DNA from 2 places in the Streptomyces sp. NBC_00414 genome. Region 2 is predicted to be linked to the other one. Evidence: riboswitches for the same ligand, from Rfam matches in the RefSeq annotation. Region 2 holds a riboswitch; the other holds the start of a gene.
The links. A riboswitch is a leader RNA that binds a small molecule or an ion and turns the genes downstream of it on or off. The one in region 2 is predicted to bind cobalamin.

Region 1: it holds a riboswitch for cobalamin, as region 2 does, so the genes downstream of both, OHS59_RS33945 (cobalamin biosynthesis protein) here and metE (5-methyltetrahydropteroyltriglutamate--homocysteine S-methyltransferase) in region 2, are expected to answer to the same signal.

The regions. Positions count from the first base shown of each region.
Region 1 covers NZ_CP107935.1:7,812,193-7,817,249, forward strand. Annotated here, with positions in the region: gene OHS59_RS33940 (cobyric acid synthase) at 1-1,346, opposite strand, end outside; gene OHS59_RS33945 (cobalamin biosynthesis protein) at 1,343-2,359, opposite strand; cobalamin riboswitch at 2,487-2,629, opposite strand; gene OHS59_RS33950 (hypothetical protein) at 3,154-3,375, opposite strand; gene OHS59_RS33955 (inorganic phosphate transporter) at 3,388-4,638, opposite strand; gene OHS59_RS33960 (lysozyme) at 4,846-5,057, opposite strand, start outside.
Region 2 covers NZ_CP107935.1:1,032,277-1,037,333, forward strand. Annotated here, with positions in the region: gene OHS59_RS04495 (transposase) at 1-154, opposite strand, end outside; gene OHS59_RS04500 (DUF6221 family protein) at 200-517, shown strand; cobalamin riboswitch at 1,046-1,264, shown strand; gene metE (5-methyltetrahydropteroyltriglutamate--homocysteine S-methyltransferase) at 1,430-3,748, shown strand; gene OHS59_RS04510 (helix-turn-helix domain-containing protein) at 3,904-4,899, shown strand; gene OHS59_RS04515 (hypothetical protein) at 4,956-5,057, shown strand, end outside.

The DNA.
Region 1 (5,057 bases), 6.8 Mb from region 2:
GACGCGGCGGCCACCTCGCGCAGGAACGCGCGCCGGAAGCCGTCCGACTCCAGCGAGCCGTGCCAGTGCGTCCCCCAGACCGCGCCGACCCGGCAGCCGTCCAGGAAGGGCTCTCCGCCGTTGACCTGGGCGACTCCGTGATGGATCTCGTAGCCCTGGACGGGTTCGCCGAGGGCCTCGCCGACGGGCCGCGTGAGGGTCTTCTCCCGCGCGAACCGTACGCGTACGGGGAGGAGTCCGAGCCCGTCGACGGCACCGGCCCCCGACTCGACCTCGTCCTCGATGTGTTCGCCGAGGAGCTGGAAGCCGCCGCAGATGCCCAGTACGGGGCGCCCTTCGGCGGCCCTGCGCACCAGGGCGTCCGCGAGGCCGCGCCGCCGCAGCCACTCCAGGGCGCGGACCGTGCCCCGGGTGCCGGGCACGACGACCAGGTCGGCGTCCACCAGTTCCTCGGCGCGGTCCACGAACCGCACCACGACGCCCGGTTCGGCGGCGAGGGCGTCCAGGTCCGTGAAGTTGGACATCAGGGGGATCGCGCAGACGGCGACCCGCAGGATGTCCTCGCCGACGGGGGAGGAGACCTCGGACTCGCGTACCGACCCCCGCAGGGACACTCTGAGCCCGTCCTCCTCGTCGATGCCGAGGCCGTGCCGGAAGGGCAGGACGCCGTACGTGTGCCGCCCGGTGAGCCCGCGCAGCATGTCGATGCCGGGTTCGAGCAGCGAGACGTCACCGCGGAACTTGTTGACGAGGAACCCGGCCACGAACTCCTGGTCCTCGCGCGAAAGGAGGGCCACCGTCCCGAAGAACGAGGCGAAGACCCCGCCGCGGTCGATGTCCCCGACCACGAGCACGGGCAGCCGCGCGTTGCGCGCGATCCCCATGTTCACGATGTCCGTGCGCCGCAGATTGATCTCGGCGGGGCTCCCCGCCCCCTCACAGATCACCGCGTCGTACGTGCCCCGCAACTCGGCCAGACAGTCCAGCACGGTCCCGAGCAACGCCTCCTGGCGTCCGCCGTGATAGCCGCGCGCACTCAACTCGCCCACGGGCTTGCCCATCAGCACGACCTGGCTGCTGCGGTCGCTGCCCGGCTTGAGCAGCACGGGGTTCATGAGCACGGAGGGCTCCAGGCGGGCGGCCTGCGCCTGCATGGCCTGCGCCCGCCCGATCTCGGCACCCTCGCGCGTGACGAACGAGTTCAGGGACATGTTCTGCGCCTTGAAGGGCGCCACCTTCACACCCTGCCGCACCAGCCACCGGCAGATCCCGGCGGTCACGACACTCTTGCCTGCGTCGGAGGTGGTCCCGGCGACGAGCAGCCCCCCGCCCGTTCCGCCACTCATGACGTACGCCCTTTCATGACACGTGACTCGGCGAGGGACTCGGTGAGTGACTCGGCGGGCGTCTCGGTGCGTGACCCGGTGAGCGAGGTGGCGAGCAGCCGTCCGGCGACACTCGCGCCCAGCGCGAGCAGGCTCACGCGGCGTGAGAGCCGGACGGCCCGTTCGATGTCCCCGACCCGCACGGCCCGCCCCGGACCGTTCAGTACGGGCCGGTGCTCGACCCGTCCCGCGTACGAGAGCGTGCCGCCGAGCCGTACCCCGAGCGCGCCCGCGAACGAGGCCTCGACGGGCCCGGCGTTGGGGCTCGGATGCTTCGCCGCGTCGGCGCGCCAGGCGCGGACCGCTCCCCGCGGATCGCCCCCGGCGACGGCGGCGAGGACCGCGGTCAGCCGCGCCCCGGGCCACCCGGCCACGTCGTCGAGCCGGGCCGAGGCCCACCCGTACCGCCGGTACCGGGCCGACCTGTGCCCGACCATGGCGTCCAGCGTGTTGACGGCGCGGAAGCCGACCAGTCCGGGCACGCCCGCGACGGCGCCCCACACCAGGGCGCCCACCACGGCGTCGGAGGTGTTCTCGGCGACCGACTCGACCACCGCCCGGGCGATCCCGTCGGCGTCCAGCGCCTGCGGGTCCCGCCCGCACAGGTGCGGCAGCCGCTCGCGGGCCACCTCGATGTCCCCGGCGGCCAGCGCCCCGCCGACTGCCCGGGCCTCCCGCCCGAGCGAGGTCCCCCCGACGACGGCCCACGTGGCGGCGGCGGTCAGGGCGACGGACGCGACAGCGGAGGTACGGACGGAACGGTCGGCGGCCACGGCGAGAGCGACGGCGCCGCCCGCGCACACGGCGGTGTGCAGCGCGCCCCGTCCCCGGTGGTCCCGCCAAAGGCCCCGCTCGACGGCTCCCGCGGCCCGGCCGAACGCGGCGACCGGATGCCCCCGGCGAGGATCGCCGAGCAGCAGGTCACCGAGAAGGCCGACGGCGGCGCCGTACGCGAAGACGCGATCGGCACGCATCGGTTCAGCCCGCCGCTGGGTAGAGGGGAACCCTCGTACCGGGTCTCGTACCGGGCCTGGGCACACTGGTCCACAACAGGCGGCCGCGCATGGCGATATGTCCTCACTCAGGGTGTCCACGCCCTGGTTCGACGAGACCGACGACGAGAGTTCCTGGCTCCCGGGGAAATGGATTCCCCGGTAACAGTGGCGGGACCGCGCCGGATTCGCACCGGCTTCCTCTTCTGCCGACGTACATGGCCTCGGCAGTCCACCACGGTCCGAGAACACCCGTCAACTTGCTGTTGACCTGCGACGGGAGAGTGTGCTGAGACCCACATCCGCCGACAGGCCCTCCCTGCGGGCGGGTTGTCGCGGGCGGGTTTCCGTCAGCCGGGGACGGACTCGGACCACGGCCTTGCGATCACTGTGCGTGACATGCAATGACATGCGTGACGAGGAGTACGGGTCGCGGGGATCGCGCGGCGCGCGGGGAGGGGCCGAGCAGTGGCGCACGGGGGAGAGACGGAGCCGGACGGCGGACAGGGACGGCGCGATGCCCGCGCCCCGTCCTGACTTGGAGCAACGGAGTTCGGCGTCCTCTCCTACGACATGGACCGCCTCGAGGACGGCTCCGTGTCCCGGCTCTGAGGGCGGCTCGGTCCGCGCCCGCCGGACATGCGCGAGTCCCTGCCGGACTCCTTCGTCGTCCCGTCGGGCGCGGACACGCCTCCGCCCTGCCGGGACCGCGGACGAGGCGGCCCCGGCAGGGCGGACGGTGACACTCGGGGCGTACGGCCCGACGGCCGTACCGGTCAGGCGACGATCAGATAGATCCCGTACGCCACGGCCCCCGCGCAGGCCGCGAAGCAGGCGTACGCGCCGGTGACCGCGAGGGCCGCGGAGCCGCCCTGGGCGGCGGCCGACTCGCGCTTGGTGAGGCCGACGATGCCGAGGGTGAAGAGGCCCACGAGGGCGACGGTGGAGATGAGGCTGACTCCGAACACGGAGCCGAGGGCTGCCCAGTCGATCTTCATTCGGTTCGTTCCTTACACCGTGGCCGGACGGGCGGGCTCGGCGTCCGGGCCCGGGATGGTGGTCTTCAGGTCGTCGTTCACGGTCGAGGCCGCCGGGGCGACCGGGGCCGAGGGAGGCGGGGTGACGGCGGCGATCGCGGTGGTCACGACGCCCGCGGGCTCGTGGTCGTCGTTGACGTTGTCGACGGTGACGGGCTGGCGGCGGGACAGCGTCCAGATGATCCCGGAGCCGGCGATCAGCAGCGCGCCGGTGAGGACGATGCCCCAGGTGCCCTGCTGGGTGAGGAACTCGGCGCCCGCGCCGACCAGACCGGCGGCGGGGAGCGTGAGGCCCCAGGCGATGAACATGCGGGTCGCGGTCGACCAGCGGACGACACCGCCCTTGCGGCCCAGGCCCGAGCCCATCACGGCGCCGGAGCAGGACTGGGTGGTCGAGAGGGAGAAGCCGAGGTGCGAGGAGGCCAGGATGACCGTCGCTGCGCTGGTCTGGGCGGCGAAGCCCTGCGGCGGCGCGAGGTCGGTGAGGCCCTTGCCCATGGTGCGGATGATGCGCCAGCCGCCCAGGTAGGTGCCGAGGGCGATGGCGATACCGGCCGAGACGATGACCCACAGGGGCGGGTTCGAGCCGGGCGAGAGGACACCGCCGGTGACCAGGGCCAGGGTGATGATGCCCATGGTCTTCTGCGCGTCGTTCGTGCCGTGGGCCAGCGAGACCAGGCCCGCGGAGGTGATCTGACCCGCGCGGTAGCCCTTGGAGGTCGCCTTCTCACCGGCCCCCTTGCTGATCCGGTACGTCAGCCGGGTGGCGAGCATCGCGGCGAGTCCGGCCACCACGGGTGCGGCGATCGCGGGGAGGAGGACTTTGGTGATCACGGTCGAGCCGTTCACCGACGACCAGCCGGCCGACATCACCGCGGCGCCGATCAGGCCGCCGAAGAGCGCGTGGGACGAGCTGGAGGGCAGACCCACGAGCCAGGTCAGCAGATTCCACAAAATGGCGCCGACGAGCGCCGCGAAGATCACTTCGGTGCGGATGCCCTCTTCGTTGATGAGCCCGCCGGAGATCGTCTTGGCGACCTCCACGGAGAGGAACGCACCGACGAGATTCAGCACGGCGGACATGGCCACCGCCGTCTTGGGCTTGAGAGCGCCGGTCGAGATGGTCGTTGCCATCGCGTTGGCAGTGTCGTGGAAACCGTTCGTGAAATCGAACACGAGAGCGGTAACGATCACGATTCCGAGGAGGAGCGTGATGTGTTCCATTTACCCAGGCTTCTGTTGGACGACAGTGGCACGGGGAACGTAAGCAACCTGGGTGAACGGAAGATGAACTGAGTCGGGCGGTGGGGTGACCCAATCGAGGTACCGCCACTCCGCTTGTGTCGAAGTAGCGGCGACAGCCCTCGAAAGTCCCGGAAATCCTCGAACAGAAGCGGAATCCAGGGGTCCGTCACTGGGCCGCCACTCCGCTCACCCCCTCGCGAAGCTCTTCAGCTGAGACAGCGAACCGTTGAAGAGATTCTGGTCACCCGGCAGGCTGCCGCCGTTGTCGTACTGCCAGAACGTCCAGAAGTTCCAGCCCGGGGGCAGCGACCCCGCGGTCGCGCTGTAGCGGGCCAGCCACAGCGGATGGTTCGAGGCGAAGGCGGCGCTGTTGCCGGTGCACGTCTTCCACCAGTTGT
Region 2 (5,057 bases):
GGTCCTCCAGTGCCAGGCTCCACGGCCAGCCCCTGCGGACAGCATCCGCACCCTCGCGCCGCAGAACTGTCACCAGCTTCTTGAACTGCCGCGGGACTAGTCCCGTGAACGGGGCTATCCAGAACGGCTCCGACGTCGTGATCACACCAGCCACCGCAGGATCGTTTCACGGTGCCCAGTGCAACGCGAGAATGCCCCTATGACTGAAGAGCTGGTGAGTTTCCTTGAGGCGCGACTGGATGAGGAGGCCGACTTGGCCCGGCGATGCGACGGTGACGGATGCGGTGAGTGGTCTGCCCATGGACACACCGTCGACTTCTGTCAGGTTGACCTCTCCGGCTTCCACCCCACGATTGCTCAGCACGTGGCTCTCCACGACCCGGCCCGCATCTTGCGAGAGATCGAGGCCAAGCGGCGCATCCTGGCCCGCCACGCCCGCGACCCCTGGCCCTGCCACGACTTGCGCGACCTTGCTTCGCCCTACGCCGGCCATCCGGACTTCCCCGCCCGGGCCTGAGCAGCACGAGCAGAGCCTCCGACGAAGATGGGTGCCTGAACCGAGTCCCGCCCACGGAGATCGTTTACGGGACAGCCCTTAGTCAATGGCATCTTTTGGTGTCCGGTGTGTGTCACTACTTGCCTGGTGGTCGATCGCAGATCGAACTCGTTTCGATCGCGACCGGACCGCCATACTTCATCGTTTGCGACGTGTCTGTGGTGCCTTTGCCTCACCTGATTGCCAAGAGAGCGAAGGTCGCTCTGCGCTGACGGTCCCGAAGGCCTCAGAGCCCCGCAACGGATGAGGTGTGGGACGGCTGGGCCGCGAGGAAGATCAGGCAACGCAGGACCGGTGCACGGGAACAGATGCTGGGGTGCGACGACCGACGGCGGGCAAAAGTGGGATGCGGAGACGTCTGCAGTGCACTGGTGTGGCGCTTCCCGGCCTTCGCTTGGCTGTTTCGGCACGCTCCTGCTGACCTTCCGGATTCTGGACGGCGGCTTCTCCATGCACTGAAAAGTTTTCCATGACCGGGCTCCGCCCCTTAGGGTGGCCGGTGCAGCTGGTTCGCCCCGTCCGCCAGGCGGGATGCGTCGCAAGAGGGAACCCGGTGGGAATCCGGGACTGCCCCGCAGCGGTGAGTGGGAACGACCGCCGTCACACGCACTGGGCCCGATCGGGTCTGGGAAGCGACGGCCAGTAGGTGTCCTCCGCAGGGAGGACGTGCCCGCGAGTCCGAAGACCTGCCAACTGCCCGTGCGCGAACCATTCGTGCGCGGAGATCCCGGTGACCTCGTGGGCGGGTCGGCGTACTTGATCCGGCGGAAGACCGCGCTCTGCGCGCGGCTCGGTTTCCGCCCGGTCCGTCACCCCTTCGCGTTCGCGTCCCGTCCCGGGATCCCAGGGAGATGTCTCGCGAAGGAGATTTCCGTGACAGCGCAGTCCGCAGCCGCGGCAGCACGGGCCACCGTGTACGGCTACCCCCGCCAGGGACAGAACCGGGAACTGAAGAAGGCGATCGAGGGCTACTGGAAGGGTCGTGTCGACGCCGACACCCTCCGGACCGTCACCGCAGAACTGCGCCGGACGAACTGGCGGCAGCTGGCCGGGGCCGGCATCCACGAGGTCCCCACCGGTGACTTCTCGTACTACGACCACGTCCCGGACGCCGGTGTCATGGTCGGCGCGATCCCCGAACGCCACCGCGCCGCCGTCGAGGCCGACGCCCTGGACGGCTACTTCGCCATGGCACGCGGCACCCAGGACGTGGCACCGCTGGAGATGACCAAGTGGTTCGACACGAACTACCACTACCTGGTGCCCGAGTTGGGCCCGGACACCGTCTTCACTGCCGACTCCACCAAGCAGGTCTCGGAGCTGAAGGAAGCCCTCGCACTCGGCCTCGCCGTACGGCCCGTCCTCGTCGGACCGGTCACCTACCTCCTGCTCGCCAAGCCCGCGCCGGGCGTGTCCGCCGACTTCGACCCGCTCACCCTCATCGACCGCCTGCTGCCCGTGTACGCCGAGGTCCTCGCCGATCTTCGCGCCGCGGGCGCAGAGTGGGTCCAGCTCGACGAACCGGCTCTGGTGCAGGACCGCACACCCGCCGAACTGAACGCCACCACCCGCGCCTACCGAGATCTCGGCGCGCTGACCGACCGGCCGAAGCTGCTGGTCGCGTCCTACTTCGACCGGCTCGGGGACGCCCTGCCGGTGCTGGCCAAGGCCCCGGTGGAAGGGCTGGCGCTGGACTTCACCGAGTCGGCCGCCGCCAACCTGGACGCGCTCGCCGCCGTGGGCGGACTGCCCGGCAAGCGGCTGATCGCCGGAGTCGTCGACGGCCGCAACATCTGGGTCAACGACCTGGGCAAGTCGCTCACCACGCTCGGCACCCTTCTGGGGCTGGCCGACCGGGTCGACGTGGCCGCCTCCTGCTCCCTCCTCCACGTCCCCCTCGACACCGCCGCCGAACGAGACATCGAACCGCAGATCCGCCGCTGGCTCGCCTTCGCCCGGCAGAAGACCGCGGAGATCGTCACCCTCGCCAAGGGCCTCGCGGGCGGCACCGGCACGATCGCCGCCGAACTCGCCGCCAACCGGGCCGACCTGGCGTCCCGCGCCGGCTCGGCGATCACCCGCGACCCCGCCGTACGGGCCCGGGCCGCCGCCGTGACGGAGGCCGACGCCCGCCGCCCGGAGCCGTACGCGGAGCGGGCCTCGGCCCAGCGCGCCCGCCTGGGCCTGCCGGTGCTGCCGACCACCACCATCGGCTCGTTCCCCCAGACCACGGAGCTGCGCACCGCACGGGCCGACCTGCGCGCCGGGCGGATCGACAGCGCCGGGTACGAGGAGCGCATCAGGGCCGAGATCGGCGAGGTGATCTCGTTCCAGGAGAAGACCGGCCTGGACGTGCTCGTGCACGGCGAGCCCGAACGCAACGACATGGTCCAGTACTTCGCCGAGCAGCTCACCGGATACCTTGCCACCCAGCACGGCTGGGTCCAGTCCTACGGCACCCGTTACGTCCGCCCGCCGATCCTGGCCGGTGACATCTCCCGCCCCGAGCCCATGACGGTGCGCTGGACGACGTACGCCAAGTCGCTCACCGCCAAGCCGGTCAAGGGCATGCTGACCGGTCCGGTCACCATGCTCGCCTGGTCCTTCGTCCGCGACGACCAGCCCCTCGGCGACACCGCCCGGCAGGTCGCCCTCGCCCTGCGCGACGAGGTGAACGACCTTGAGGCCGCCGGGACTTCGGTCATCCAGGTCGACGAACCCGCCCTGCGCGAAACGCTGCCGCTGCGCGCCGCGGACCATCCGGCGTATCTGGCGTGGGCCACCGAGGCGTTCCGCCTCAGCACCGGTGGCGTACGCCCGGACACCCAGGTCCACACCCACATGTGCTACGCCGAGTTCGGTGACATCGTCCAGGCCATCGACGACCTCGACGCCGACGTCATCAGCCTGGAGGCGGCACGCTCACACATGCAGGTCGCCCGGGAACTGGCCGGACACGGCTATCCGCGCGAGGCAGGGCCCGGTGTGTACGACATCCACTCGCCCCGCGTGCCGAGCACCGACGAGGCGGCGGCCCTGCTGCGCAAGGGACTTGAGGCCATCCCCGCCGACCGGCTCTGGGTCAACCCCGACTGCGGCCTGAAGACCCGCGCCTGGCCCGAGACCCGAGCGTCCCTGGAGAACCTGGTCGCCGCGGCCCGGGCGGTCCGCACGGAGCTGTCCACGTCCTGACGCATGACAGGAGCCGGGAGATGGGGCGCGGGCCCTGTCTCCCGGCTCCGGCTCCGGGTTACGGCTCCGGCTCCGGTTCTGGCTCCGAAAATCCGAACCTGGCCGGTCCCTGTGGTGCTACACCTGAAACGGACACGACCTCACGGGGGTGAGCCATGGACGTGGTCAGCACCGCGGAAGTCCCGCAGGAGGAGAGGTTCGGCTTCTGGCGCGAGGTGAGCTCGAAGCTCTGGGTGCCCTACGACACGCGTTGCGAACGGCAGGTGGAGAACACGTTCCGCGCCGAGGTCAGCATCAGTCAACTCGGCCCTGTGCAGGCGACGTTGATGACGACGATGCCGCACTCGGTCCACCGTACGCCCAAGCTCATCCGGCAGACGGATCCCGAGGTGTTCAAGCTGGGCTGCATCTTGCGCGGCTGCGGCAGGATCACGCAGGACGGCCGGTGCACGGATTTCGGAGTCGGGGACCTGATCCTGTTCGACACCTCCCGTCCCTACCTCTCCGGGTTCGCACCGGGTGTGCCGGGAAACCAGCAACTGCTGCTCCTGCGCTTCCCCCGCTCGTTGCTGCCGTTGCCTCCCCGGGACCTGCGGCGCCTGAGCGCGGTTCGCATCCCGGGCGCGCAGGGTGTGGGTGCGCTGTCCTCGCACTTCCTGATGCAGCTCGGCCGGCGCATGGAGGAACTCAGCCCCTCCGACACCGCCCGGTTGTCCACGCTCACCCTCGACGTGCTGACGGCGGCGCTGGCCACCGCGCTGGACGCCCAGAGCCTGGTGCCGCCCCACACCAGGCGGCGAGCGCTCATGGCCCGGATCCACGCCTTCATCCGGGACAACCTGGGCGACCCGAACCTGACCCCGGACACGATCGCGGCGGCCCACCACATCTCCCTGCGCTATCTGCACAAGCTGTTCCGCGAGGAGGGACACACCGTCGGCGGCTGGGTCCGTGAGCGCCGGCTTGAACAGTGCCGTCGCGACCTCGCCGACGCCCGGCTCACCGCCCGGCCGATCGGCGCGATCGCCGCCAGGTGGGGATTCGCCAGCCCCGCGCACTTCAGTCAGGTGTTCCGCGGCTCGTACGGGCTCTCCCCGCGCGAGTTCCGCAGACAGTGCACGCAGACCACAGACCTGTGCACGTACGCGTAAGGACAGGCCCGGTCGTTGCCCGCACCCTTTTCTGAGGGTCACGACTGGAGGTAGACATGCTCAGGAAATTCATTGCCACGGCTGCCGTGGTCACCGGAATCAGCCTCGCGGGGGCGGGCATCGCCACCGCGGTACCGTCCGGGGCCGCCGAGCGGATC